DNA from 2 places in the Gilliamella sp. BG3 genome. Region 1 is predicted to be linked to the other one. Evidence: riboswitches for the same ligand, from Rfam matches in the RefSeq annotation. Region 1 holds a riboswitch; the other holds the start of a gene.

The links. Region 1 has a riboswitch for preQ1 ahead of queD (6-carboxytetrahydropterin synthase QueD). Riboswitches for the same ligand answer to the same signal wherever they lie in the genome.
Region 2: another riboswitch for preQ1. It lies ahead of queF (preQ(1) synthase); the one in region 1 lies ahead of queD (6-carboxytetrahydropterin synthase QueD).

The regions. Positions count from the first base shown of each region.
Region 1 covers NZ_JBIDFE010000010.1:26,677-31,114, forward strand. Annotated here, with positions in the region: gene ACGH6S_RS06120 (DUF1176 domain-containing protein) at 1-973, opposite strand, end outside; gene ACGH6S_RS06125 (7-carboxy-7-deazaguanine synthase QueE) at 1,082-1,696, opposite strand; gene queD (6-carboxytetrahydropterin synthase QueD) at 1,699-2,121, opposite strand; PreQ1 riboswitch class I at 2,125-2,170, opposite strand; gene clpB (ATP-dependent chaperone ClpB) at 2,456-4,438, shown strand, end outside.
Region 2 covers NZ_JBIDFE010000003.1:123,035-127,472, reverse strand. Annotated here, with positions in the region: gene ACGH6S_RS02270 (7-cyano-7-deazaguanine/7-aminomethyl-7-deazaguanine transporter) at 270-950, opposite strand; gene queC (7-cyano-7-deazaguanine synthase QueC) at 997-1,653, opposite strand; gene queF (preQ(1) synthase) at 1,681-2,154, opposite strand; PreQ1 riboswitch class I at 2,158-2,202, opposite strand; gene ACGH6S_RS02255 (DUF1090 domain-containing protein) at 2,368-2,829, opposite strand; gene coaA (type I pantothenate kinase) at 2,848-3,783, opposite strand; gene yihI (Der GTPase-activating protein YihI) at 3,954-4,438, shown strand, end outside.

The sequences.
Region 1 (4,438 bases):
TATGTCCATTCCAAGTCCAGCTAGATTTTTCTAAACAATCTCCCTCACCTCTTAGCTTAGCTATACTGGATATTGTTCCATTTTTGTATGCATTGCCCTCATTATTTATAAATTTTATATTTTTATTACTTAGTTTAGCTGTGTTAGAAATTATCCAATAGGCGTTACCTGAGTTATATGCGCTAAACCAACACCTAGTTTCAAGTAAATCGTGGTTATTATCTAATTTAATTAACCGAAATCTTTTATCATATCCTTGTGTTTCATCATAATAAGGATCTTCTAAATCATAAGCATCACATTTAGCTTCATGTATATAGCGTTTTTTGAATTGAGGGAATATTTTAATTACTTCATTGGTATTAAGTTCTTGACTTTGTTCTGGAGCAATTACTTTACCTTTTTTTATAGTTGGTACAGGTATTGGTGCATAAACGTTTGATTCATTTTTATTACCATGTGCTATAACTGCGCCAGTTGTACCAACCCGTCCTTGTTTTTTGTCCATTGTTAACATGACATCATAAAATCCGCCATTGGTATAAAATGATTGACTTCTACTGTTACGGAATATAACTTTCTCATTTTTTGTAAATGCTTGAATAATTTTTGTAGCTTGGAATTGTGACAACTGATAAATATTATTCTGTATTTCTTTTAATTCGCCTAAATACTCTTGATTAATGAATGCAGCCAATGAATTATCTAATTGTTGAGTGTTTTTAATTTCAATACCTTCTTTATCTTCTTCTTTGTTATTTTTTGTTCTAACATAAATTTCAACTGGCTGATTGGCCCCCGCTTTTCGCTGGAATAAAATTGACGATTTTATCACTCCTGTATCAGATATATCACTATATTCTATAACACGACAAGTTAAAGTATTATCACAAACTATATCCCAAGCTATAACTGGAGTTGTAAACAAAGTTAGCAATAAACAATAGCAAAAACGCATGACAGTTAATTCCATATAAATAATTTATATGAGGTTATTATAGATTAAACAATTATTCAATTAAAATTAATAAAACTTCTTGATTTTATGAATATTTAATTAGTTCTCTTTAGTACTAATTTATCATTCTATATTGGCAAACTTGTGGCTTTGCACACTCAAAAGCCATTTATTATTCAGTCGATTTTGGTTGATTTTTCCTAACAACTCTATCGTTTCAAACATATTAAATGCACCATCTTTTTCACAAGGAGATAGATAATAGCGTTTGGCTTGAATATGAGTTTCGATATATTGGCAAAAAGGAATAAAATCGCAGTGATTTTCGGCTACTATGCGTACTTCATTTGCTATTGGTTGTACTATTTTTTGATAGCGTGACTGATAACAAAATTTAGGGCTTAGCGCAATATAATCAATAAGCGGATCGACTTTACCAAGACCGTTGCTTTCAATGGCGATGAAATAACCAGCTTTTTTGAGTGGCAAAAGCAATTCAGGTAACGCTTTAACCATTGTCGGTTCGCCACCTGTAATAATAATATTTTTGCTTTTATATTCGCTCACTTTAGTCATTAAAGTATCTAACGTGAATCGAGTAAATTTTCGAAAATTAGTGTCACACCAGGCACAATTTAAATTGCATCCTGCAAAACGAATAAAAATAGCAGGCATGCCAGTATTATAACCTTCGCCTTGTAAGGATTCGAAGATTTCAACAATACGAAATTCAATCATCATTAACTCCGATGATATTCACAATATGAAGTTGGCGTTTCCCATAGTTTGATCATCGAAACAGGCAAATATTGCGATAAGCAATCAAAAATAAATTTGCTCATTCCTTCTGCGGTGGTTCTACATGGAAAGGCAAAAATTTTACGATCCATTTCTTGTAGTAACGACGCGATACGGCACTCATTAGGGTTATGTTGATTGTAAAGATAGGCGTGATCTAACGGATCGACAATATGTTGTTTAACTATTAGCTTTAAATCGGCATAATCCATGACCATATCTTGGCTTGAGCCGTTATCAATAAGCTCTCCGCTAATTTCAACTAATAGGCGATAAGTGTGGCCGTGCAGATTATGACACTTTTTATTGTGCCCATCTAACATGTGACAAGCATCAAATTGAAACTCTTTGGCTATTTTGAACATTTTATATTCCTAGTTTTTTTTCGTGGGATGGATTACGAACCACGGTTAGCGAAACTAACAAAATAAAGGTAACAATATAAGGGGTAAAAGTGAATTTGTCATCTTACCAGTATATCTTAAAACGAAATTTAGATGTAATTGCTTAAATTGCAAACAGCTTTATTTTTATGTCAATTAATTCTTACATACTTGATAATTTTGTTGTATAAATTTTGTAAAAAATATTTTAACTTTGCTCTTGAAATTTAGGTTGCAACACTCATTTAGATCACATGCAAATGGATTAAATGTGTTAAGCGTTTAATCCAAATTTATTGCTCAGGAGATAAACACTATGAGGTTAGATAAACTAACAAATAAGTTTCAACAAGCTTTAGCTGATGCGCAGTCAATGGCATTAGGTAAAGACAATCAATATATAGAGCCTGTGCATGTCCTATCAGCCATGCTTAATCAAGAAGGGAGTAGTGTAATGCCTTTATTGATTGCAGCAGGTGCAAATATTGTTAATTTACAACAAGAATTAGCTCAAGCTATTGACCGATTACCCCAAGTTCAAGGTGTGGGTGGAGATGTTATTCCATCGCAAGATTTTGTTCGAGTATTAAATCTTTGCGATAAATTATCCCAAAAGAACGGTGATAGCTATATCTCATCAGAACTCTTTATATTAGCCGCTTTAGAAGATAAGGGCAGTTTAGGCGATCTTCTTAAAAGATCAGGTGTTAATAAAGATAAATTTAGCCAAGCAGTTAATCAAGTAAGAGGTAGCGATAACGTGAACGATCCTAATGAAGAAGATCAACGCGGTGCACTTAAAAAATACACCATTGATTTAACTCAACGAGCAGAACAAGGTAAACTTGATCCTGTTATTGGTCGTGATGAAGAAATTCGTCGAACTATTCAGGTATTACAACGTCGTACTAAAAATAATCCAGTATTAATTGGGGAACCAGGTGTAGGAAAAACTGCTATTGTAGAAGGATTAGCACAACGCATTGTTAACCGTGAAGTCCCTGAAGGATTACGAAATAAACGCGTTTTATCATTAGACATGGGTGCATTAATTGCTGGTGCCAAATATCGAGGGGAATTTGAAGAACGCCTAAAAGCCGTGCTTAAAGACTTAGCAAAAGAAGAAGGTCGCATTATATTATTTATTGACGAAATCCATACCATGGTTGGCGCAGGAAAAAGCGATGGAGCAATGGATGCTGGTAATATGTTAAAACCCGCATTAGCTCGCGGTGAATTACACTGCGTGGGAGCAACAACGCTTGATGAATACCGTCAATATATTGAAAAAGATCCTGCGTTAGAGCGTCGTTTCCAAAAAGTCTATGTTGCCGAACCAACAGTTGAAGATACGATCGCTATTTTGCGTGGTTTAAAAGAACGTTATGAACTGCATCACCATGTGCAAATAACCGATCCTGCAATCGTAGCTGCGGCTACATTATCGCATCGTTATATTTCTGATCGCATGTTACCTGACAAAGCGATTGATTTAATTGACGAAGCCGCATCAAGTATTCGTATGCAAATGGATTCAAAACCAGAATCTTTAGATCGACTTGAAAGGCGCATAATTCAACTTAAACTTGAACAACAAGCGCTTAAAAAAGAATCTGATGATGCGAGTAAAAAGCGACTACAAATGTTAAATGATGAACTTTCTGAAAAAGAAAAGGAATATGCTTCACTTGAAGAAGAGTGGAAGTCAGAAAAGGCAGCTGTTTCGGGGACTCAAAACATCAAAGCAGAACTAGAAAAGGCACGTACTGAAATAGAGCAAGCTCGTCGAGCTGGCGACTTGAACAAAATGTCAGAATTACAATATGGCAAAATTCCAGAGCTCGAAAAGAAACTTGCTTCAGCAACACAGTTAGAAGGCAAAACCATGAAGTTATTGCGTAACAAAGTGACCGATAACGAAATTGCAGAAGTATTATCTAAAGCGACAGGTATTCCAGTTTCTAGAATGCTTGAGAGCGAAAAAGATAAACTATTGCACATGGAAGATGCTTTACATAAACGTGTAATAGGTCAAAATGAAGCAGTATTAGCGGTTGCAAATGCGATTCGACGTAGCCGAGCAGGGCTTTCAGATCCAAATAAACCGATTGGATCATTCCTATTCTTAGGACCAACTGGTGTCGGTAAAACCGAGCTTTGCAAATCATTGGCTAACTTTATGTTTGACAGCGAAGATGCTATGGTGCGTATAGATATGTCAGAGTTTATGGAAAAACACTCCGTTGCTCGCTTAATTGGTGCGCCTCCAGGTTATGTTGGATATGAAGAAGGGGGGTAT
Region 2 (4,438 bases), on a different contig from region 1:
ATTTTTTAATGAGCTGCGTTTTGCCATAAAATAATCAAAATTATAGCTAACTAAATACTAAAGCGCTAGTTTTTGGCAAAATTTTCTAAAAACCTAGCACAGGATGCAGAATGAAGCCTTCGGCTGCCCGACGCAGGATAAAAAGCTATATTGACCTTTAGGTGTTGTGAAATATTGGTGGGTTTTTCAATATTAAACATAAAACTCATCAAAAAAATAAATGAGTTTATGTTTATTTAGGTGAGTAACTAAAATTTAGATTTTAATGATTAATTGTTTTTAGGCATTGCAACTAACTTTTTTAGGATAAAATTCAGAATGACGCCATAAAGTGGCAAAAAGAATAATCCGCAAATTAGAATTTTAAAACTATAGTCCATTAACGAAATTTCGATCCAATGATTTGCCATAAATTCATCGCTACTTTGATAAAATGCGATAGCAAAAAAGACAATAGTATCAATACCATTACCAAATATTGCCGATGCTGTTGGGGCAACCCACCATGATCTGTTTTTTCTTAAATAGTTAAAAACAGTAATATCCATTAGTTGTCCAACTAAATAAGCGGCAAAACTAGCCAATGCAATTCGAAATACGAAGCTATTAAATTCCGTCAATGCTGATAATCCAACCCAATGGGTTTCAAAAAATAGTACCGAAATCAGGTATGAAAATAACAATGCAGGAATCATTACAACAAAAATGATTTTTCTCGCTAAACTAGCACCATAAATTCGAATAGTCAGATCGGTAGTTAAAAAGATAAACGGAAAAGTGAATGCCCCCCAAGTTGTTTGAAAACCAAAAATTTCGAATGGGATTTGGACTAAATAATTGCTTGAAGCAATAACCAATATGTGAAAAAAAGCCAACCAGTAAAGCGCTTTTTGCTTTTGTTTACTGGTAAAACTTTTTTCTATCGATTCTGAATGAACATTTAAGTACATCTTTTTTCCTTTTTAATGGGGTGAGAGAACCCAATGATGAATGAATTTATTTAGCTTGAGCCATATATTCTTGTAGGCCCTTATTGCGCAATAAACAACTTGGACACTTACCACATCCCCCTTCAACACCGTAATAACAGGTGTGGGTATGTTTTTGAACATAATCAAGATAACCTAGTTTATCAGCCATTTCCCACGTTTGCGCTTTAGTCAAATACATCAGTGGCGTGATGAGATTAAACGCATAGTCCATGGCTAAATTCATTGATACATTCATTGATTTAATAAAGACATCACGGCAATCTGGATAACCACTAAAATCGGTTTCACAAACTCCAATAATAATGTCAGAAATTCCTTGTTGCTTAGCATGACAGCCAGCCAAAAGTAAAAAAAGCATATTACGCCCATCAACGAAGGTATTGGGGTAATCGCCATCTTGAGCGGCTTTAATTTCTTGAGCGTCATCAATCAACGCATTATTTGTAGTTTGTTTGATAACTGAAGTATCAATGACGGTTTGTTTAATACCAAGATCATCAGCAATCCTTTTAGCTTTTTCAAGCTCTATTGCGTGACGTTGACCATAGTGAAAACTGATTGCCTGAACGTTTTCACGTCCATAATCAGCAATGGCTTGCAGTAAGCAAGTGGTTGAGTCTTGCCCACCAGAAAATATAACTAGTGCTTTACGAGTTTGCATTAACTGTTCCTGTTTGGATAGATTAGATTAGCGATTATCCACTTTTTCTGGATACATGTCGTGATTGGCTAATCGATTAGCCGCAACTTGTTCCCAATGAGTATCCGATTTGCCATAATTGGCATAAGGATCAATCGAAATGCCACCTCGCGGAGTGAATTTTCCCCAGACTTCGATATATTTAGGATCCATTAATTTAATCAGATCTTTCATAATGATATTAATGCAATCTTCATGGTAATCGCCATGATTACGAAAGCTGAACAGATAAAGTTTTAACGATTTACTTTCGACCATTTTAATATTGGGCACGTATGAAATATAAATTGTCGCAAAATCAGGTTGCCCTGTGATAGGACAAAGACTAGTAAATTCTGGGCAATTAAATTTAACAAAATAATCGTTATTCGGATGTTTATTAGCGAACGTTTCGAGTATTTCAGGACAATAGGTTGTTGGATAGCGAACAGACTGATCGCCTAGTAGTGTAATTTTACTCATTATTTTTCCTTAGTTTTTTAGCGTGGGAGGTTCACGAACCACGTAACAAGGCGCACACCATACTCTTTTTGCTTTAAAAAGTCTAGTATGACAATAGATTTATAAAAAATGTAAAACTAACACCGTCAACAATAACTATTGATGGTGTTAATAATAAAATATCGTTGAAGAGCAAATAAATCAAGAATCGGGAAATACTCTGCCTGATATCGTTTATTTCGCTCCCAATTCTTTATAAAAATCAGATAATTTAGTTTTAGCTTCATTAAGTTCTTTTTCAGCATCAGCTAATTTTGTTTGTTGTTTGACAATTTTCTGTTCATTATCTTTATCTTTCGCTTTCGCTTTTGATTTTGATTTTGATTTTGCTTGTTCTAATTCTTTAGTTCTTTCAGCCACTTTATTTGATTTTTCGTTAATCTCTTTTTTATATTTGGCTTCTAAATCATCATTTGAACAATGCTTATTTAAGTTACGTAATGATTTTTCAAGCCCTTGGATTTGATGAGAATTATTATTTTTTTTAGCATAATCAATCTGTTTTTCAATAGCCTGTTTTTTGCTTTCACACGTAAGTCCCTTTAGTTGTTCATTTGAAGCATAAGCACCAAATGATAATGAGATAGCTAATGTAATGACACTCAATTTACTTATTAACCGAATTACTGATTTCATACGAATTTTTCCTTAATTTTATTTTCTTAATTGAACACAATTGACTTTATGATCTTTACCTTTAGTTAGAATAAGGTTCGCTCGTTCTTTTGTAGGTAAAATATTTTCAACTAAATTTAATTCATTAATTTCTCGCCAAATACGATTGGCAATATTTGTAGCTTCATGTTCTGGAAGTTTTGAGTAGTGATTAAAATAAGAGTTAGGATCGCTAAATGCACCCTCCCTAAATTTTAAAAACCGATTTACATACCAATCATGTAATAATGACATATCAGCATCAACATAAATTGAAAAATCGACATAATCCGAAACAAAAACTCGGTTATTCGCTTGTGGATAATTCAGTGTACTTTGCAGTACATTCAAACCTTCAAGAATCAAAATGTCAGGACTATCAATAACGATTTCTTCATCTTCGACAATATCATAAACTAAATGAGAATAAACGGGTGCTTTAACTTGTGCCTGTCCTGATTTTATATCAGCAACAAAATTAAGCAATTTTTTTATATCGTAAGACTGAGGAAACCCTTTTTTATTCATTATTCCATGTTCTTCAAGATATCTATTTGGATATAAAAAACCATCAGTTGTTACCAAAGATACTTTGCGATGTTCAGGCCAACGGGTTAATAATGCTTGTAGTACTCTAGCGGTAGTACTTTTACCTACAGCAACACTGCCTGCAATGCCAATAATGTAAGGTGTTTTTTGACTTTTACCTAAGAATTTAGATAAAACAGCTTGCCGATTAAAATTATTGCTGATGTAATAATTAAGTAATCTAGATAAAGGTAAATAAATTTCACTCACTTCATCCATGGATAAATCTTCATTAATACCTTGTAACGAAACTAATTCATCTGCAGTTAAAGTCATTGGTACAGTATTACGTAAGCTAGCCCATTCTTGACGATTAAATTTCAGATAAGGGCTTAAGTGATTTTTCATTTTATATTGTTCTCTAATTCGATCTAACAAATTTATTTGACTCAGATTATACATAAATTTCTTTTTTTACAATCTTAAATTAGCATGACGTCATCATCATAGCTATATTCTGGACTTACTGATAAAATACGTTTGTAAAATGATTAACCCTAATATTAGACAGAGATTTTATGTTAAAAAATAAATCAAAACAGAAAGCTAAAAAAAGCCGTCAAGAGATTAATGAAGAATCTCGGGAACTGAAGCGTAAACGCAAACACAAAGGTTTACCAAGTGGCTCTCGCTTTAATAAGCTAGATAATAATAAAAATAAAAATTCGACAAAAACAACCAAAGATCCAAGAGTGGGTAGCAAAAAACCTATTTCTTTAATTGTTGAAGATTCTAACAATATAGAAAAACCTGTTAAACAATCTAAACCAATTAAAACGATTTTATCGCCACAACAAGAATTAGAACAGTTAGAGAACGATCCAAAATTAGATATGTTACTTGATCTAGTCGAGCAAAATGTCAAACTCACTAAAGATCAACAAATTTATCTTGATAGAAAATTGAATCGTATCGATGAACTGATGCAAAAGCTTGGTTATACTGATGAAGACTTTGATGATTTTGAAGAATTAGACGAAAAGAAAGAAGATATTGTTAGTTT